2 regions of the Paenibacillus sp. FSL K6-1096 genome follow, and region 1 is predicted to be linked to the other one. Evidence: riboswitches for the same ligand, from Rfam matches in the RefSeq annotation. Region 1 holds a riboswitch; the other holds the start of a gene.

Region 1 (8,146 bases):
CCAGCAGCTCATCGAGTGTACCTAAGTGAAGGGTCAGCGTATCTGAGGCTGACTTGGCCACCTTTTCCCGGACAATGTTGGAGGAATACAGATTAGTGTAAGAGAGAAAAAGGAACAGCGGCGTGACCAGCAGCAGCACCAGGGCACTCACCTTGAATCGCAAAGACAGTTTCATAGCCTCACCCCTTATCCTTAGGTACATGTATGCGCTGAGCGGCAGGAAAGGGGAAGGACGGCGGCCGTCCTTCCCCTTGGCTTAAAATATAAGAATTTATATGTTCCACACGATAATTTATCCTTATATTTCTCGCTGAAACGATACCGTCCTTTAAAAGGACGGTATGGCCGTTTCCACTTGTTTATTTCGGTTGATTAGCCTTCCAGGCGTCATATTGCTTCTGCACCTCGGCACGGATATCCTCAATGCCGTTAGCCTTCAGCTTATTATTGTATTCCGTCAGCACCTTGTCTACTCCCAGGCTGCCCGTTTCGAGCAGCGGACGGAATTCCTTGATAATGTTGCTGACTACGGAGACCTGCGTCTTAACTGGGTCCGTATTGAAGTTGAAGCCGAATGACTTCACCTTGTGGGCGCTATCGTTATAGGCCTTGAACTTCTCCCATTTATCGGCGCTTTCACCTTCCCACAGATAAGTCAGGGTCTGGTTACCGAACATCCATTCAATTCCCGGAGCCCAGCCGGTATCCGCACGGGTCGCAACACCGTCAGGGAGCTTGATGAAGTTCTCTTTGCCTTCCACCTTGACATACTGCCGTCCTTCTACGCCGAAGTCAATCAGATTGACCAGCACCGGATCGGTATGGAGCAGATTCAGGAGCATCATGGTCCGCTCCGGATCAACGGAGGTGCGTCCGATGGCCATCATGGAGTTGCTGACGCTGGCGGTGCTGATCTCAGGCTCATTGCCCTTCAGCTTCACCAGCTCAATGCCGGTGGCGATGGAATCTTCCTTGTCGGAATCCGGCTTATCTGAGCCGAACTTCATCCAGGTTTTTCCTGCCTTAAAAGCGTCCTCAGTGCTGGTCTTCGTCGTTGCCGCATCCTTATTGATGTAGCCCTTGGCGAACCAGTCGCCGTAGAGCTTCATCCGGTAGATTGCCGTGTCGGATTCCATGGAGCTGATCACCATTTTGTCCGTCTTGGTGTCGAGCACGATGCCGGCCGGAGCGCCTGCAACCAGCTCATAACGGAAGTTCTCCTTCATGCTCTCTCTCGTCTTGTCGAAGTAGCCCAGCGTGTCCGAGCCGCTGCCGGAGAGCCAGATTGGCGCGATGGCCGGTTCCTTCTGCTTGATGGTCTCCAGCCATGGCTCCAGGTCTTCCAGCGTTTCAATCGAGTTCACATCGAAGCCGTACTTATCAATAAGGTCCTTGCGGAACATAATCGTGTGGCTCTCGCCGATCTCCTTGTTGGTCGGAATGGCGTAGATTTTGCCGTCTACCTTTCCGCCGTCAAAGAAGCGGGGGTCCAGCGTCTCCTTAATGCCTTGTCCATATTTATCGAGCAGCTCATCCAGCGGCAGGAACGCGCCCTTGGCAACGTTGTTGGCGAAGTCGGCCCAGTTCGGGGCAAACGTCAGATCGACCTGCTCCCCGGATTGGTAGGCCAGCGCCATCTTCTCGGCCCAGGAGGACCAAGGGAGTCCCTGGAAGTCAATCTCGGCGTTGATTTTCTCTTTGAGATACTTATTGATCTCATCTACAACCGCCTTGGTATCATTCTGGGGGAAATTCCCGACTGTGTACACTTTCAGCTTGCGGAATGTTGAGGTATCGGGACTCGTGCTGCCTTCTGTGCCTGATGCGGTAGTGGCTGCTGTCGATTCTGCCTTGGACGGAGTAGAAGCATTTGAATTGCCTCCGCCGCATCCGGTAATGCCCAGTATCACGGCGGTCAGGGCAGCAAGCACCGCGCCCGAGCTTCTGGTTGTTCTCATTTGTATGAACCTCCTCAATGATAATTAAATCATATATTCTAACCGGCATTTACGCCAGAGCTAGACCGCTTAACCTTTGATCGCACCGATCGTAAGGCCCTTGGTGAAGTACTTCTGGAAGAACGGATAGATGAACAGGATCGGACCGATCGACAGCACGACCATAGCCATCCGCAGACTTTCGGTCGGAACGGATTCTTGTACCATCAGGGCGACGCCGGTGCCGGCAAGCTGGGTTTTGAAGAACTCGGCCTGGCGGATCATCTGAATCATGACGTACTGCAGCGAGAACTTATTGGTGTCATTGATGAACAGCATTGAGTTGAACCAGTCATTCCAGTACATCAGTGTCGTGAACAGTCCGATGGTCGCCAGCACCGGCAGGGAGATCGGCAGCACGAGCTGGAAGAAGATCCGCCACTCCGAAGCCCCGTCGAGCTTGCCGGATTCAATCATCTCCTCCGGGATCGTCTGCTGGAAGAAGGTACGGGTGATGAAGATATAGAAGGCATTGGACAAGCCGGGCAGGATCAGTGCGACCAGCGAGTCCTTCAGATCAAGATAGTTCACGTACAGCAGGTAGAAGGGGACCAGTCCGCCCGAGAACAGCATCGTGATGAGCAGATAGAAGTTGAATGTCTTTTTAAAAGGAAAGTCCTTCCGGTAGAGCGGATACGCATACAGCGCAATCAGCAGCACGGCCAGCACAGTTCCGATCACCGTAACCGTCAGGCTGACGCCATACGCCTTAACCAGTGTCTCCGAATGCTTGAACAGATATTGGTACGCGGATGCGTCGATATGATCAGGCCAGAATTTGTAACCCTGCAGGGTCAAGGCCTTCTCGTTGGTTAAGGAGATGGCGACAATGAGCACGATCGGGAGAATACAGGCCAGGCTGAAGGCGATGAAGAACACGTTCAGAATAATCTGGGCGGTAGTGGAGCCTTTGGTATATGGGTTGCTTCGGGATGCAGTAGTCATTAGAATCCTCCGTTTCTAGAAAAGAGCCGTGTCACGGTTCAGCTTGCGGGCCAGAGCGTTCGCGCCGATGACCAGGAAGAAGCCGACCACCGATTGATAGAAGTTCGCCGCCGAGGACATCCCCAGGTCATTGAGCTGAATCAGGCCCCGGTAGACATAGGTGTCGATGACGTCCGTAGTTGAGCGCAGCGCACCGGAGTCCAGGGTCACATGGTAGAACAGCCCGAAGTCCGAGCGGAAGATACCGCCCATGTTAAGAATCGTGAGAATGACCATGATCGGCGTCAGCAGCGGCAGGGTGATTTTGGTGATCTGCTGCCATTTGCTGGCCCCGTCCATCACCGCAGCCTCGTACAGCTCCTCGCTGATCCCGGTAATCGCCGCCAGATAGATGACACTGCCAATTCCGATCGAATGCCACATCTTGGTGATCCACAGAATATAAGGCCAGGCGTTAGGATGCATATAAGCGTTCACGGAGGAGTAGCCGAACATCGGCAGAATATGCTTGACCAGGAAGCCGTACTCCGGGTGCAGGAAGGCATAGACGATGAAGCTGACCACGACCATAGACAGGAAGTTCGGCATAATCATGACGGTCTGGAAGAACTTCGAGGCCAGCTTATTACGCACCTCATTGATCGCAATCGCCAGCGAGACGGAGAGAATGAGGCCTGAGATAATGAAGACCACATTATAGGCAACGGTGTTGATGGTCACGCGCAGGGCGTCGGAGGTAGCGAAGAGGAACCGGAAGTTGTCCAGCCCGGCCCAGGGACTGCCCATAATGCCGTCCACGTAGTTGATGTTCTTGAAGGCAATAAATAATCCGAACATCGGAATATAGCAGTTGATGAAAAAGATAATCGACGTGGGCAGCAGCATCAGCAGCAGCACCCGGTATCGTACGATATTGCGGATCAGCCGGCCGAAGCGGCCCTGGGTGGGTGTCGCTGGCTTGGTCTTCAAAGCTTGCGGTGCAGGATTTGCCATAAGTTCTAACCTCGCTCTACTTAATCTGGATGAATTTATTATAGTAGAGCGGCCCGGCGGAATTCTTTCTTGGAAATGACCCTGTTTATTCAAAAATGACTTTGTCTGCAGGCTGTTATTCTGGGCTCATGTCACAAAACAGCAGCAGGGGGACGTTACACTTGTATATTCTTAAATAAGCAAAGGAGAGAGGAAACGTATTACAAAGATCTGGAGACCAAAATTACGGTGAAGTAACGAACATGTACAGTGGAGCTTCACCGCTTGTACAGATATTGCTGATGATTACCTGGGGCCGCGCGCGGCCGTCATTACAGGCTGGACCTACTTGTTCTGCTGGAGGATTGAACCGGGAGATTGGATGTCATCCAGTCTCCTTTTTTTTATTTTAGTTAAGAAATTTCCATAATCTCTAGTAGAGCGGCCCGGCGGAATTCTCTCTTGCAAATGCGATTGTCACATAATGGGGCTTTGGCATTGTTATATCTATTGAATACAATCAGCAAAGGAGAGTCATAGATGTTTAACATTCATTTCAACGGAGTCAAAAAAGTGCTTGTAGCTGCTGCAGTAACAGTTACATTAGGCGGAGTATCGAGCTATGGAATTTCCGCCCCGGCTGCTGTTGCAGCCGGAGTCAGCAAGGGGGCAGGCGCATTCATCGCCAGTAACGATACCACGCTGAAGGCGATAGCCAAGAATGGAATTGCGAATTCTCCCAATCAGGCGGTGACGCAGCAGGGAGTCAAGCTGACTTTGACCGATCTGGCCGTAGATGGCGCCAAAATTGTGGCAGGTATAAAGCAGGAAGGTACTAAGCTGACCAAGGAAGGCGCATTTCTGGACAGCACAAGGAAAATGGAGGTATTGATTGACGGGAAGTACGCAACCTTCGATATAATGACCAGCCAAGAGAAGGATTCCGCTCTCTTCTATTTGCAGGAAGGGAAGGTTAAGCAGGTGATCCCTGACTCGTTCAAGCTGACATTAAGAGTGTACGTCAAGGGAGTGCGGGAGCCGTTTGAGTTCAACACTCAGGCGGACAAGCTTAGCCTGATGCTGGATCTGAAGCCCGGTGTCTCCAAGAAAAACAGTAATTTCAGCTATACGGTGACCGGATTTCAGATGAGCCCGTTAACGATGTCGCTGAAGCTGAATTTCAAGGGGGTGCATCCAGCTACAGCCCGTTCCAAGGCAGGTTCACAAAACATGTTATATGAACTTGTGGACGATAAGGGAAACATATCTCCTTCACTTAACATAATAGACAAAAAAGTACTGACAAGTGGATCAGAGGTGCAGCATTACGCCGCTTTTCCAGCCGTTCCGAAGTCCATTAGCATCAAGCCCTACACGTTCTCCTTCAATGCCCGCGGGGAATTCATCCGGGACAGCAAGGGCCAAGCGATTAAGACTTATTATAAAGACCTGGAAAGCAAATTCACGGTTAAATAACGGACATGTACAGTGGAGCTTCACCTTCGGCTGTGCCCCCTACAGTGACGAATGCTATTGACAGAATTCCGGACTATGAATAGAATTGAAAAATATTTACATGAAGACAGCATCAAATAATTAAATATTCACAAGCTATGATGGCTATGGATCACACTATAGCAGGAGCAGCTTCTGGAGAGACTGCGGAGTTCCGCAGCGCCGAAGGGTTCACAATCTCAGGCAAAAGGACAGAAGAGTACCGGATTTGCGTTTTGCCGTGCGGATTAGCCGCTGCTGCAGAAGCTTATTTGGCACTTCTTATGAACCGGGAGATTGGATGACATCCAGTCTCTTTTTTGTTTTTGGCGGGAGTGGAGATTTATATTCATAAGGGGGAAACAGGCATGGCACAGACAGAACTAAAAAGAGAGCTCGCGAACCGGCATGTACAGCTCATCGCCATCGGCGGTACGATTGGAACGGGGCTGTTCCTCGGCTCAGGCAAGGCCATCCAGCAGGCCGGACCTGCGATTATGCTGACGTATCTGATTGTGGGGCTGGCGGTATTCTTCGTGATGCGGGCGCTCGGGGAGCTGCTGCTCTCGAAGGCGGGGTATCAGTCTTTTACCGATATTGCGGAAGATTACCTGGGGCCGCGCGCGGCCTTCATTACGGGCTGGACGTACTGGTTCTGCTGGATTATGACGGCGATGGCCGATGTGATTGCGGTGGGAGTCTATGTGCAGTATTGGTTCGATATTCCCCAGTGGGTGCCGGCGGTGATCTGCCTGGTCATTCTGCTCGGGCTGAATCTGCTGACGGTCAAAAGCTTCGGGGAGCTGGAATTCTGGTTTGCCCTGATTAAGGTCATTACCATTCTGGCCCTGATCGGCCTGGGAATTGTCCTGCTGGTGATTGGGTTCAGAACCGATGCAGGGTCGGTAAGTGTGCGGAATCTATGGGAGCATGGCGGCCTGTTCCCGAACGGGGTGAAGGGCTTCCTGTTCTCCTTCCAGATGGTGGTGTTCGCTTATGTCGGGGTAGAGCTGGTGGGGGTGTCGGCAGCCGAGACGGCGAATCCTGAGAAAAATATTCCGTCCGCGATCAACAAAATCCCGCTGCGGATTCTCTTTTTCTATGTCGGCGCACTGTTTGTCCTGCTGTGCATTAATCCGTGGAGCCAGCTTAGCGCGGCTGAGAGCCCGTTCGTGCGCACCTTCAGTCTGGTCGGTATTCCCGTAGCTGCGGGCATTATCAATTTCGTCGTGCTGACCTCGGCAGCTTCCGCCTGCAACAGCGGCATGTTCTCCACCAGCCGGATTCTCTATAATCTGAGCAGACGGAATCAGGCGTCACCACAGCTCGGCAAGCTGAACCGGAATCATGTGCCGGCGAATTCCCTATTCCTCTCCACACTGGTGATCTCGGCAGGGGCGCTGCTCAGCAAGCTCATTCCGGGGCAAGCCTTCGGCATCGTAACCACTATCAGCGCGATCTGCTTCATCTGGGTCTGGGGCGTAGTGCTGGTCTGTCATATCAAGTATAAAAGGAACCGCCCGGACCTTCATGCCGCCTCAAAGTTCAAGGCACCGTTCACTCCGCTGATTAACTATGCGGTGCTGACGCTGTTCGCGGCCATTCTGATCATCATGCTGTTTGCCGGGGAGACCCGTCCGGCGCTGCTGTTCACCCCGCTCTGGTTCATTCTGCTGCTCATCCTCTATTCGATGAGAAGCCGCAAGGAGCAAAGTGAGCCGGAAGCCGGTATAATCAATACGTAAGCCGATTTCATGATGATGAAGGAGCCGCTGGCGTATGAACAAAACAGACCGCATGTTAGCCATCGTGCTGGAGCTCCAGCGTAAAGAGGTTGTACGGGCAGAGGATCTGGCGGCTGTCTTCGAGACGAGTGTAAGAACGATATACAGGGATATCCAGGCGCTTAGTGAAGCCGGGGTGCCTGTGGTAGGGGCGACCGGTCAGGGATATTCATTGATGAAGGGCTATTTCCTGCCCCCGGTCAGCTTCACTGCCGAGGAAGCGGTAACCCTGCTGATCGGGACGGACTTTATTGAGCAGCGGTTTGATACGGAATACGGTGACCTGGCATCTGCGGCCGGCAGGAAGATTGAAGCGATCCTGCCGGAGCAGGTCCGGGAGAATGCCTCCCGGGTCCGCAAGAGCATCAAGCTGCTTAACACCAGTAAAGACAGGCTGCAGGGAGAGGAGCAGGCGTACATCGGGCAGCTCCGCCGCGCGGTCCTGGAGCAGCGGAAGATCAGCTTCGGGTACAGCAAGCCCCGGCAGGAAGCGGACGGGAGCCACCGGAGTGTGCGTACCGCCAGGCCCTATGGACTGGTGTTGAACAGAGGGGCCTGGACCCTGGTCGCCTGGTGCGAGCTGCGGCAGGAGATCCGCCATTTCCGGTTATCGCGAATGGACGGTCTTACGATTCTGGACGAGCTGTTCGAGGTACCGGCAGATTTCGATCTGCAGGCGTACCAGCCGGAGGATGACCGCAATATCATCGTGCGCATCCGGGTGGATGCAGCTATCGCCAATAAGGTGACTGAATCCGGTAACTATTATCTGGAGGCCACAGAGGACCGCGCGGACGGCAGGCATATGACCTTCCGTGTACGGCAGCCCGATGATCTGCTGCAATGGGTGCTGAGCTGGGGGGCAGGCGCAGTGGTCCTGGAGCCGGAAGCCCTGCGTAACCTGGTCCGTGAGCACGCGGCGGGAATGCTGGAACGCTACTGACATAATGCTGT
Region 2 (8,146 bases), 420 kb from region 1:
TTCGGAGAAGGCGGTAGCGCCGTCGTACATGCTGGCATTAGCCACCTTCATGCCGGTCAGCTCGCAGATATAGGACTGGAATTCAAAGATCGCCTGAAGCTCACCCTGGCTGATCTCCGGCTGGTAAGGCGTGTAGGCGGTATAGAATTCGGAACGGGAAATGACATGGTTGATCACAACCGGAATATGGTGGTCATACAATCCGGCTCCCAGGAAGCTGGCATGGCTGTCGAAATCGGCATTCTTGTCGGCCAGATTCTTCATATGGCGAAGGAGTGCGTACTCATCCAGTGCCTCGGATACCGGCAGCGTTCCCTGATAGCGGACGGACTGCGGAATATCGGCGAACAGCTCTTCGACGGATTGAATTCCGACGGTCTCCAGCATTTCTGCGCGGTCCTGCTCCGTCATAGGCAGATAGCGGTGCTTCATTGCGGCTTCACTCCTTGGCTCTTTTTGTAGAATGGGGCTTTGACCACGGCAGCCTTCAGCTGCTTGCCGCGAATCTCCACGAACACCTCGGTGCCCAGCTCCGTATAGGCGGCATCCAGCAGGGCCAGTCCGAGATTGCGCTTCAGGGTCGGGGACTGGGTGCCGGTCGTAATCTCACCGATCTTCACCCCGTCCGCATAGACGGGATAGTGGGAGCGCGGGATGCCGCGGTCGATCATCTCCAGCCCGACCAGGCGGCGCGGCAGGCCCGCCTCCTTCTGCTTCACCAGAGCCTCGCGGCCGATGAAGTCCGCCTTGTCCAGCTTCACGAAGAACTGGAGCCCTGCTTCCAGCGGCGTAATCTCCGCCGACAGCTCCTGGCCGTACAGCGGCAGCTTGGCCTCGAAGCGGAGCGTGTCGCGTGCGCCGAGCCCGGCCGGGGTCAGGCCATGCGGCGCGCCTGCGGCCAGCAGGCCGTTCCAGAGCGCTGCCGCTGCATCCGCCGGGGCGTACAGCTCGAAGCCGTCCTCACCGGTGTAGCCGGTGCGGGAGAGCAGGACATCAGCGCCGCAGACCTGGGCGTGCTCCAGGAAGTGGAAGGGCTTAAGCTCCGGGAGGCTCACCTGCGTAACCTGGGCGAGAATGGTCTCAGCCAGCGGCCCCTGCAAGGCGATCAGGGTGGTCTCATCGGAGATATTCTTCAGGGTGACCCCGCTGAATTCAGCGGTCAGGTGCTCCTGCAGCCACCCGTAATCCTTATCGATATTGGAGGCATTGACAACAAGCATATAGCGCTCTTCGCCCAGCCGGTAGACAAGCAGATCGTCTACAACCCCGCCGTTTGGATAGAGCATGAGGGTGTACTGCGCGGCGCCGTCCGCAAGGCGGCTGACATCATTCGTGGTCATGTGCTGGAGGAAGGCTTCTGCGCCTGCTCCGGTCACCATGAATTCTCCCATATGGGATACATCGAACAGCCCGGCCTGCTGCCGGACCGCATCATGCTCCTTCACGATGCCGGTGAACTGCACCGGCAGCTCCCAGCCGCCGAAATCGATGCACCGGGCCTCCGCATAGGCGGAATAGAGGTCATACAAAGGCGTTCTTCTCAAAGACTCCATCTCGTCACTCCCTTGGTCTGTTTACATCTCCATTCAATCCGTTGACATGCGAAAAAGGACAGGCGAAAATCCATCCATGCACACGAATACGCGCATAAAATAGACTTTCGCTCTGTCCCTTGTACCTGAGAGTTACCCTGCGTAAGGCGCAGGTTTCCCCGTTGGTGATCCGTATAACCTGCATCGCAGGCGTCTGGATACTCTCCAGAGATGCGTCCGGCCAAGGTCCTTTTGCCTGAGAGATTCACCCGTCCCGGGCTTACTCCTTCGGCGCTGTCTTCCTGTGAGACAGTCTCTCCCTCTGCCATCATCCGCAAACCATATGTTATTCTGCTGTCTCCATTAAACCGGGTTTACAAGTCCGCTGTCAATCCAAAATCGTCAAAAGTTTGACAAATTTAATTTTACTGTCAGTTATATTGACATTAGGCAAGGTGATAAATTAGGCTATAACTAAATTTAGAACTCCAAACATGGAAAAGAGGCGGCGAAAGAAATGAGTGAAGTGCTGGACAACCTGCTATACAGCGAAGAGCATGAATGGGCACAGCAGGGCGAGGGACGCGTAGTACGTGTAGGGATTACGGATCATGCGCAGCATCTGCTTGGGGATATCGTGTTCGTAGAGTTTCCGGAAGTCGGCGCAGCCATCACCGCAGGAGACAGCGTGGGCAGCATCGAATCCGTGAAGACAGTGTCGGAGCTGTATTCCCCTGTATCGGGAAAAGTCATCAAAATCAACGATGCCCTGGAGGCCAGCCCGGAGCTGATCAATGATCAGCCGTACGGGGACGGATGGATTTTCGAGCTGGAGCTGGATGATGAATTCGCAGACGCGGTCTCCGGCTTGCTGGATGCGGCTGCTTACAAGGAACTGATCGGGGAATAAGGTACGGAGATAACACAGAATAGGCAGATACTCTTAACATTAGATGTCACTAATGTGAGAGGTCTGCCTATTTAGCTTGTCTGGATTATGCGGGACGGGATAGGTGAACTATTCTTCCTCCTGAAGCTGGCGCAGCACAATCAGCTCCACCCGGCGGTTCCGCTGACGTCCTTCGGGTGTCGTATTGTCATAGGCAGGCCGGGTATCCGCATAACCGGCATACTGGAAATGCTCCGGACTCAGCCCCTCATTGTCCAGGAAGAAGCGCAGCACGGACATGGCGCGGGCGCCGGACAGCTCCCAATTGTCCCTGTATACCGATCCGGGAGTTACGGGGACATTGTCGGTATGGCCCTCGATGCTGATCGTCGCCCCGATGCCGCGGAACAGGCCGGAGAGCTGGCGCAGGGCAGGGAAGGCAGGCGGCTTCAGCTCAGCCCGGCCCGTATCGAACAGGAAGCGGTCGCTCAGGGTAATCGCAATCCCCTGCGGCTTGTCCGCCACAAAGATCTGTTCCCCCAGGTTATTATCCTTCACATATTGTGTGATCACACCCATAAGGTCAGCCAGCTTCTCCTCCTGCTCACGAAAAGCAAGCTCGCGCGCCGTAGGCTGATGCTCCTCCGTATCCTCCTGCTGTCCGGGCGCGGGGGTGCCCGCTGCGGTTCCGTTCTGTCCGCTCCCGCCCGCAGGCTGTCCGGCAGAAGAGCTGCCGCCTTTCTCCGGGTCTTTTGAGTCTGCTGCCCCATCGTTGCCTTTAGAGCCGTCCAGCAGTCCGTTTCCGCCCTCCAGCACCGCGCTGCCGCTCTTGAAGGTATCCGACAGCGAGTCGGTGACAATGGCATACTTCTGCGTGTCCAGGCTGCTCATGGCATACAGAATGACGAAGAAAATAAGCAGCAGGGTGATCAGATCAGCATAGGTAATCATCCAGCGGTCGCTGTTCTCCCGGCCCGGCGCGCGGCGCTGCCTGCGGTTTCGCTGCCTCATAGCCGTTCTCCGGGAGAAGGGCTTACGGGGTTCGTTCCGGCATCTTCTTGCCCAGTGCTGCCAGGAAGGAAGGAGGACAGCTTTTTGCGGACCAGGTGCGGATGATCCCCGTTCTGTATAGACAGGATGCCGACCAGCAGCATCTCCATACCGTTTAACTCGCTTTGGCAGCGGGATTTAATTTTGGAGGCAATGGGCAGAAAGATCAGATTGGCACTGGCCACACCATAGAGCGTTGCAGTAAAAGCTACTGCGATCGAAGCACCCAGATGGGAAGGGTCGGTCAGGTTGCTTAAGACGCGGATCAGGCCCATGACGGTGCCGATGATCCCCATTGTGGGGGCGTAGCCGCCGGCCGCCTCGAATATTTTGGCATAGCCTTCATATTTCAGCTCCCGGGCGTCCATCTCAAGCTCCAGAATCTGCCGGACCTCGGCGGGATCGTTCCCGTCGACAACCAGCAGCAGCCCTTCGCGGGTGAAGCGGTCAGGATGCTCTTCCGCCCGTTTCTCCAGCGCCAGCACACCGCCGCGCCGCGCGGTCCCAGCCATGGAGATCAGCTCTTCCGCCTGCTCACGGCTGGTGTCATGACGGCGGCCAAAAGCGAGCCTCAGCCCCGCCGCTGTGCTGCGGAGCCGGGAGGCCGGGAAGCTGACCAGCACGGCCGCGAGAGTGCCGCCGAACACGATCAGGGCAGCATTCGGCTGCAGCAGGCCGGACAGGCTGCCGCCCTCCCACAGGAAGCCGCCGACCATGGCGGCAAGCCCGGCCAAGAGACCGATAATTGTAGTGATATCCATAAATTCAGGCTCCTTAAATTTCTATATATTATGGTTTGCAACAGTCAGGGCTACACTGTATAATAAACGGGAACGTGCATTCCTATCTTCCATATTTTTCAGCCTTGTCTGGTATTGAGAGGGAAGCTAATGGGTTACAATTATAATATATTCATATATTTTAGACGATAGAGGGGAGACGGGCAAATGAATGAACTTGTCGTCAGTACGAAGACTTTTGAACTGGAGTCCGAGTATACCCCCCAGGGCGATCAGCCTCATGCCATAGAAGAGCTAGTGGACGGCATCCGGCAGGGCAAGAAGCACCAGACGCTGCTGGGAGCGACAGGTACAGGGAAGACCTTTACCATCGCACAGGTGATTAATAAACTGAACCGCCCGACGCTGGTGATTGCGCACAACAAGACGCTTGCGGCGCAGCTGGCGAGCGAGTTCAAAGAGTTTTTTCCAAGCAATTCCGTGGATTACTTCGTCAGTTACTACGATTACTACCAGCCTGAGGCGTACATTCCTTCCTCCGACACCTACATTGAGAAAGACTCCAGCATAAATGAAGAAATCGACAAGCTCCGCCATTCGGCAACCAGCTCATTGTTTGAACGGCGTGACGTTATTATTGTGGCGAGTGTGTCCTGTATCTACGGCCTCGGTTCGCCGCAGGAATACGGAAGCCTGCTGCTGTCGCTGCGCGTCGGGATGGAGAAGCCGCGTAACCAGATTCTGAGCCGGCTGGTGGATATCCAGTACCAGCGGAATGATATGAACTTTGTACGCGGTACTTTCCGGGTGCGCGGGGATGTGATCGAGATCTTCCCGGCCTCCCAGGGTGAGCACGCGATTCGTGTGGAGCTGTTCGGAGATGAGATTGAGCGCATTACGGAAATCGATGTTCTGACAGGCGAGCTGATCGGCGAGCGTGAGCATATTGCGATCTTCCCGGCCTCCCACTTCGTTACCCAGGAGGAGACAATGCGGGTAGCGCTGGTCAATATTGAGCGGGAGCTGGAGGAACGGCTGGCTGTGCTCCGCGAGGCGGGCAAGCTGCTGGAGGCCCAGCGGCTGGAGCAGCGGACCCGCTATGATATTGAGATGATGAAGGAGGTCGGCTTCTGCTCCGGCATCGAGAACTATTCCGGTCCGCTGACCTTCCGTGAGCCGGGGGCGACTCCATATACATTGATGGATTATTTCCCGGACGATTTGCTGATCGTCATAGATGAATCACATGTGACGCTGCCGCAGATCCGGGCGATGTATAACGGTGACCGCGCCCGTAAGACGGTGCTGGTCGAGCACGGCTTCCGCCTGCCGTCAGCGCTGGACAACCGGCCGCTGCAATTCGAGGAATTCGAGGACAAGGTCAACCAGATTATCTACGTCTCCGCTACGCCGGGGCCATACGAGGTGGAGCACTGCGACACGATGGTGCAGCAGATTATCCGTCCAACCGGCCTGCTTGACCCGATTATTGAGGTGCGTCCGACTGAGGGCCAGATCGATGATCTGATCAGCGAGATCCGTGAGCGGGTAGAGCGAGATGAACGTGTGCTGGTAACCACGCTGACGAAGAAGATGGCAGAGGACCTGACCGACTACTTCAAGGAGATCGGCATCAAGGTGCGTTATATGCACTCGGATATCAAGACGCTGGAGCGCATGGCGATTCTGCGCGATCTGCGGCTCGGCGTGTTCCATGTTCTGGTGGGCATTAACCTGCTGAGAGAAGGCCTTGACCTGCCGGAGGTATCGCTGGTGGCCATCCTGGATGCTGACAAGGAAGGGTTCCTCCGCTCGGAGCGTTCGCTGATCCAGACGATTGGCCGTGCCGCCCGTAACTCTGAGGGACGGGTGATCATGTACGGCGATAATATTACAGAATCCATGGACAAGGCGATGAGCGAGACGCGGCGCCGCCGTGAGATTCAGATGGCCTATAATGAGCAGCACGGGATCACGCCGACGACGATCAACAAGAAGGTGCGCGACATCATCGAGGCTACCAAGGTGGCTGAATCCAAGGCCGATTACCTTACCGGAGCGGGCGGCAAGCTGAGCAAGAAGGACAAGATGAGCCTGATGCAGCGCCTGGAGGCCGAGATGAAGGACGCTGCCAAGAATCTGCAATTCGAGCGCGCCGCCGAGCTGCGCGATGCGCTGCTTGAGCTGCGGGCAGAGTGATTTTGAACGGGAAAGGTAACGATTCATGGAACGGTGCTTCGTCAGGCCGTTCCTTTTGAAGATAGATAGCAGTGTCAGGCATTCTAATTGGTTCACGCAAAGGAGAGGTACCGCTTGGCTAACGAAAGCATAATCATTAAGGGCGCGAGGGCCCATAACCTCAAGAACATCGATGTCACGATTCCGCGTGACCGCTTCGTCGTGCTGACAGGGCTGAGCGGATCAGGCAAATCCTCGCTGGCCTTCGATACGATCTACGCCGAGGGCCAGCGCCGCTATGTCGAGTCGCTGTCGGCCTATGCCCGCCAGTTCCTGGGCCAGATGGAGAAGCCGGATGTCGATTCTATTGACGGACTGTCTCCCGCCATCTCCATTGACCAGAAGACCACCAGCCGCAACCCGCGTTCGACCGTAGGAACGGTTACCGAAATCTATGACTATTTACGTCTGCTGTTCGCCCGGGTGGGCCACCCCCATTGCCCGGATCACGGGATTGAGATTACCTCGCAGACCGTAGAGCAGATGGTCGACCGGATTATGCAGTACCCCGAGAAGACCCGGCTGCAGATTCTGGCCCCGGTTATCTCCGGCCGTAAGGGTGAGCATAAGGGCTTGTTCTCGGATATCTCGAAGCAAGGCTTCGTCCGTGTCCGGGTAGACGGTGAACTGCGCGAGGTTACCGAAGACATCGTACTGGAGAAGAACAAGAAGCATACGATCGAGGTTGTCGTAGACCGGATTGTAATCAAGGACGATATTGAGACCCGTCTGACTGATTCCCTGGAGACTGCGCTGAAGCTGTCAGGCGGCCAGATTCTGGTCGATGTGATGGGCCAGGAGGAGCTGCTGTTCAGCGCAAGCTTCGCCTGCCCGGTCTGCGGCTTCAGTATCGAAGAGCTTGCGCCGCGCATGTTCTCCTTCAACAGCCCGTTCGGGGCCTGCCCGGAATGTGACGGGCTCGGGGTGAATATGGTGGTCGATCCGGATCTGCTGATCCCGGATATGGAGAAGTCCATCGAGGATGGGGCTTTCTTGGCCTGGACAGGCAGTACCTCGAACTACTATCCGCAATTCCTGAAATCTGTCTGCGAGCACTTTGGAATCCCGCAGAATGTGCCGGTCAGCAGCCTGACCCAGGAGCAGATGAACAAGCTGCTGTACGGAACAGGCAGCGAGAAGATCCGGTTCCGGTACGAGAATGACTTTGGGCAACGCAAGGACGCGCTTGTGGCCTTTGAGGGGATCATTCCGAACCTGGAGCGCCGTTACCGTGATACGGCCTCCGAGGGCATCCGTGAGTTCATCGAAGGCTTCATGAGCGCCAAGCCCTGCCACTCTTGCAAGGGCAAGCGCCTCAAGAAGGAGATTCTGGCGGTAACGATCAACGAGCGGAATATTGCCGATGTGACCGACTTCTCGATTGGGGATTGCCTCCAGTTCTTCGGCAATCTTGCCTTGAGCGAGAAGGAGACGGCAATTGCTCATCTGATCCTCAAGGAGATTAGCAGCCGGCTCGGCTTCCTGGTGAACGTGGGGTTGAACTATCTGACGCTTAGCCGCGCAGCTGGCTCTTTGTCCGGCGGCGAGGCCCAACGGATCAGGCTGGCGACCCAGATCGGCTCCAGTCTGATGGGCGTCCTCTATATTCTGGACGAGCCGAGCATCGGGCTGCACCAGCGCGATAATGACCGGCTGATCTCAACACTGGCCCATATGCGCGATCTTGGCAATACGCT

What was found. Region 1 has a riboswitch for glycine ahead of MHI24_RS15250 (amino acid permease). Riboswitches for the same ligand answer to the same signal wherever they lie in the genome.
Region 2: another riboswitch for glycine. It lies ahead of gcvT (glycine cleavage system aminomethyltransferase GcvT); the one in region 1 lies ahead of MHI24_RS15250 (amino acid permease).

What each region holds. Positions count from the first base shown of each region.
Region 1 covers NZ_CP150274.1:3,436,880-3,445,025, reverse strand. The annotation lists gene MHI24_RS15275 (histidine kinase) at 1-175, opposite strand, end outside; gene MHI24_RS15270 (ABC transporter substrate-binding protein) at 360-1,958, opposite strand; gene MHI24_RS15265 (carbohydrate ABC transporter permease) at 2,028-2,942, opposite strand; gene MHI24_RS15260 (ABC transporter permease subunit) at 2,958-3,935, opposite strand; gene MHI24_RS15255 (DUF4179 domain-containing protein) at 4,455-5,390, shown strand; glycine riboswitch at 5,555-5,634, shown strand; gene MHI24_RS15250 (amino acid permease) at 5,777-7,153, shown strand; gene MHI24_RS15245 (YafY family protein) at 7,188-8,135, shown strand.
Region 2 covers NZ_CP150274.1:3,013,448-3,021,593, reverse strand. The annotation lists gene gcvPA (aminomethyl-transferring glycine dehydrogenase subunit GcvPA) at 1-432, opposite strand, end outside; gene gcvT (glycine cleavage system aminomethyltransferase GcvT) at 429-1,553, opposite strand; glycine riboswitch at 1,767-1,864, opposite strand; gene gcvH (glycine cleavage system protein GcvH) at 2,050-2,442, shown strand; gene MHI24_RS13450 (flagellar motor protein MotB) at 2,551-3,432, opposite strand; gene MHI24_RS13445 (flagellar motor protein) at 3,429-4,232, opposite strand; gene uvrB (excinuclease ABC subunit UvrB) at 4,419-6,410, shown strand; gene uvrA (excinuclease ABC subunit UvrA) at 6,525-8,146, shown strand, end outside.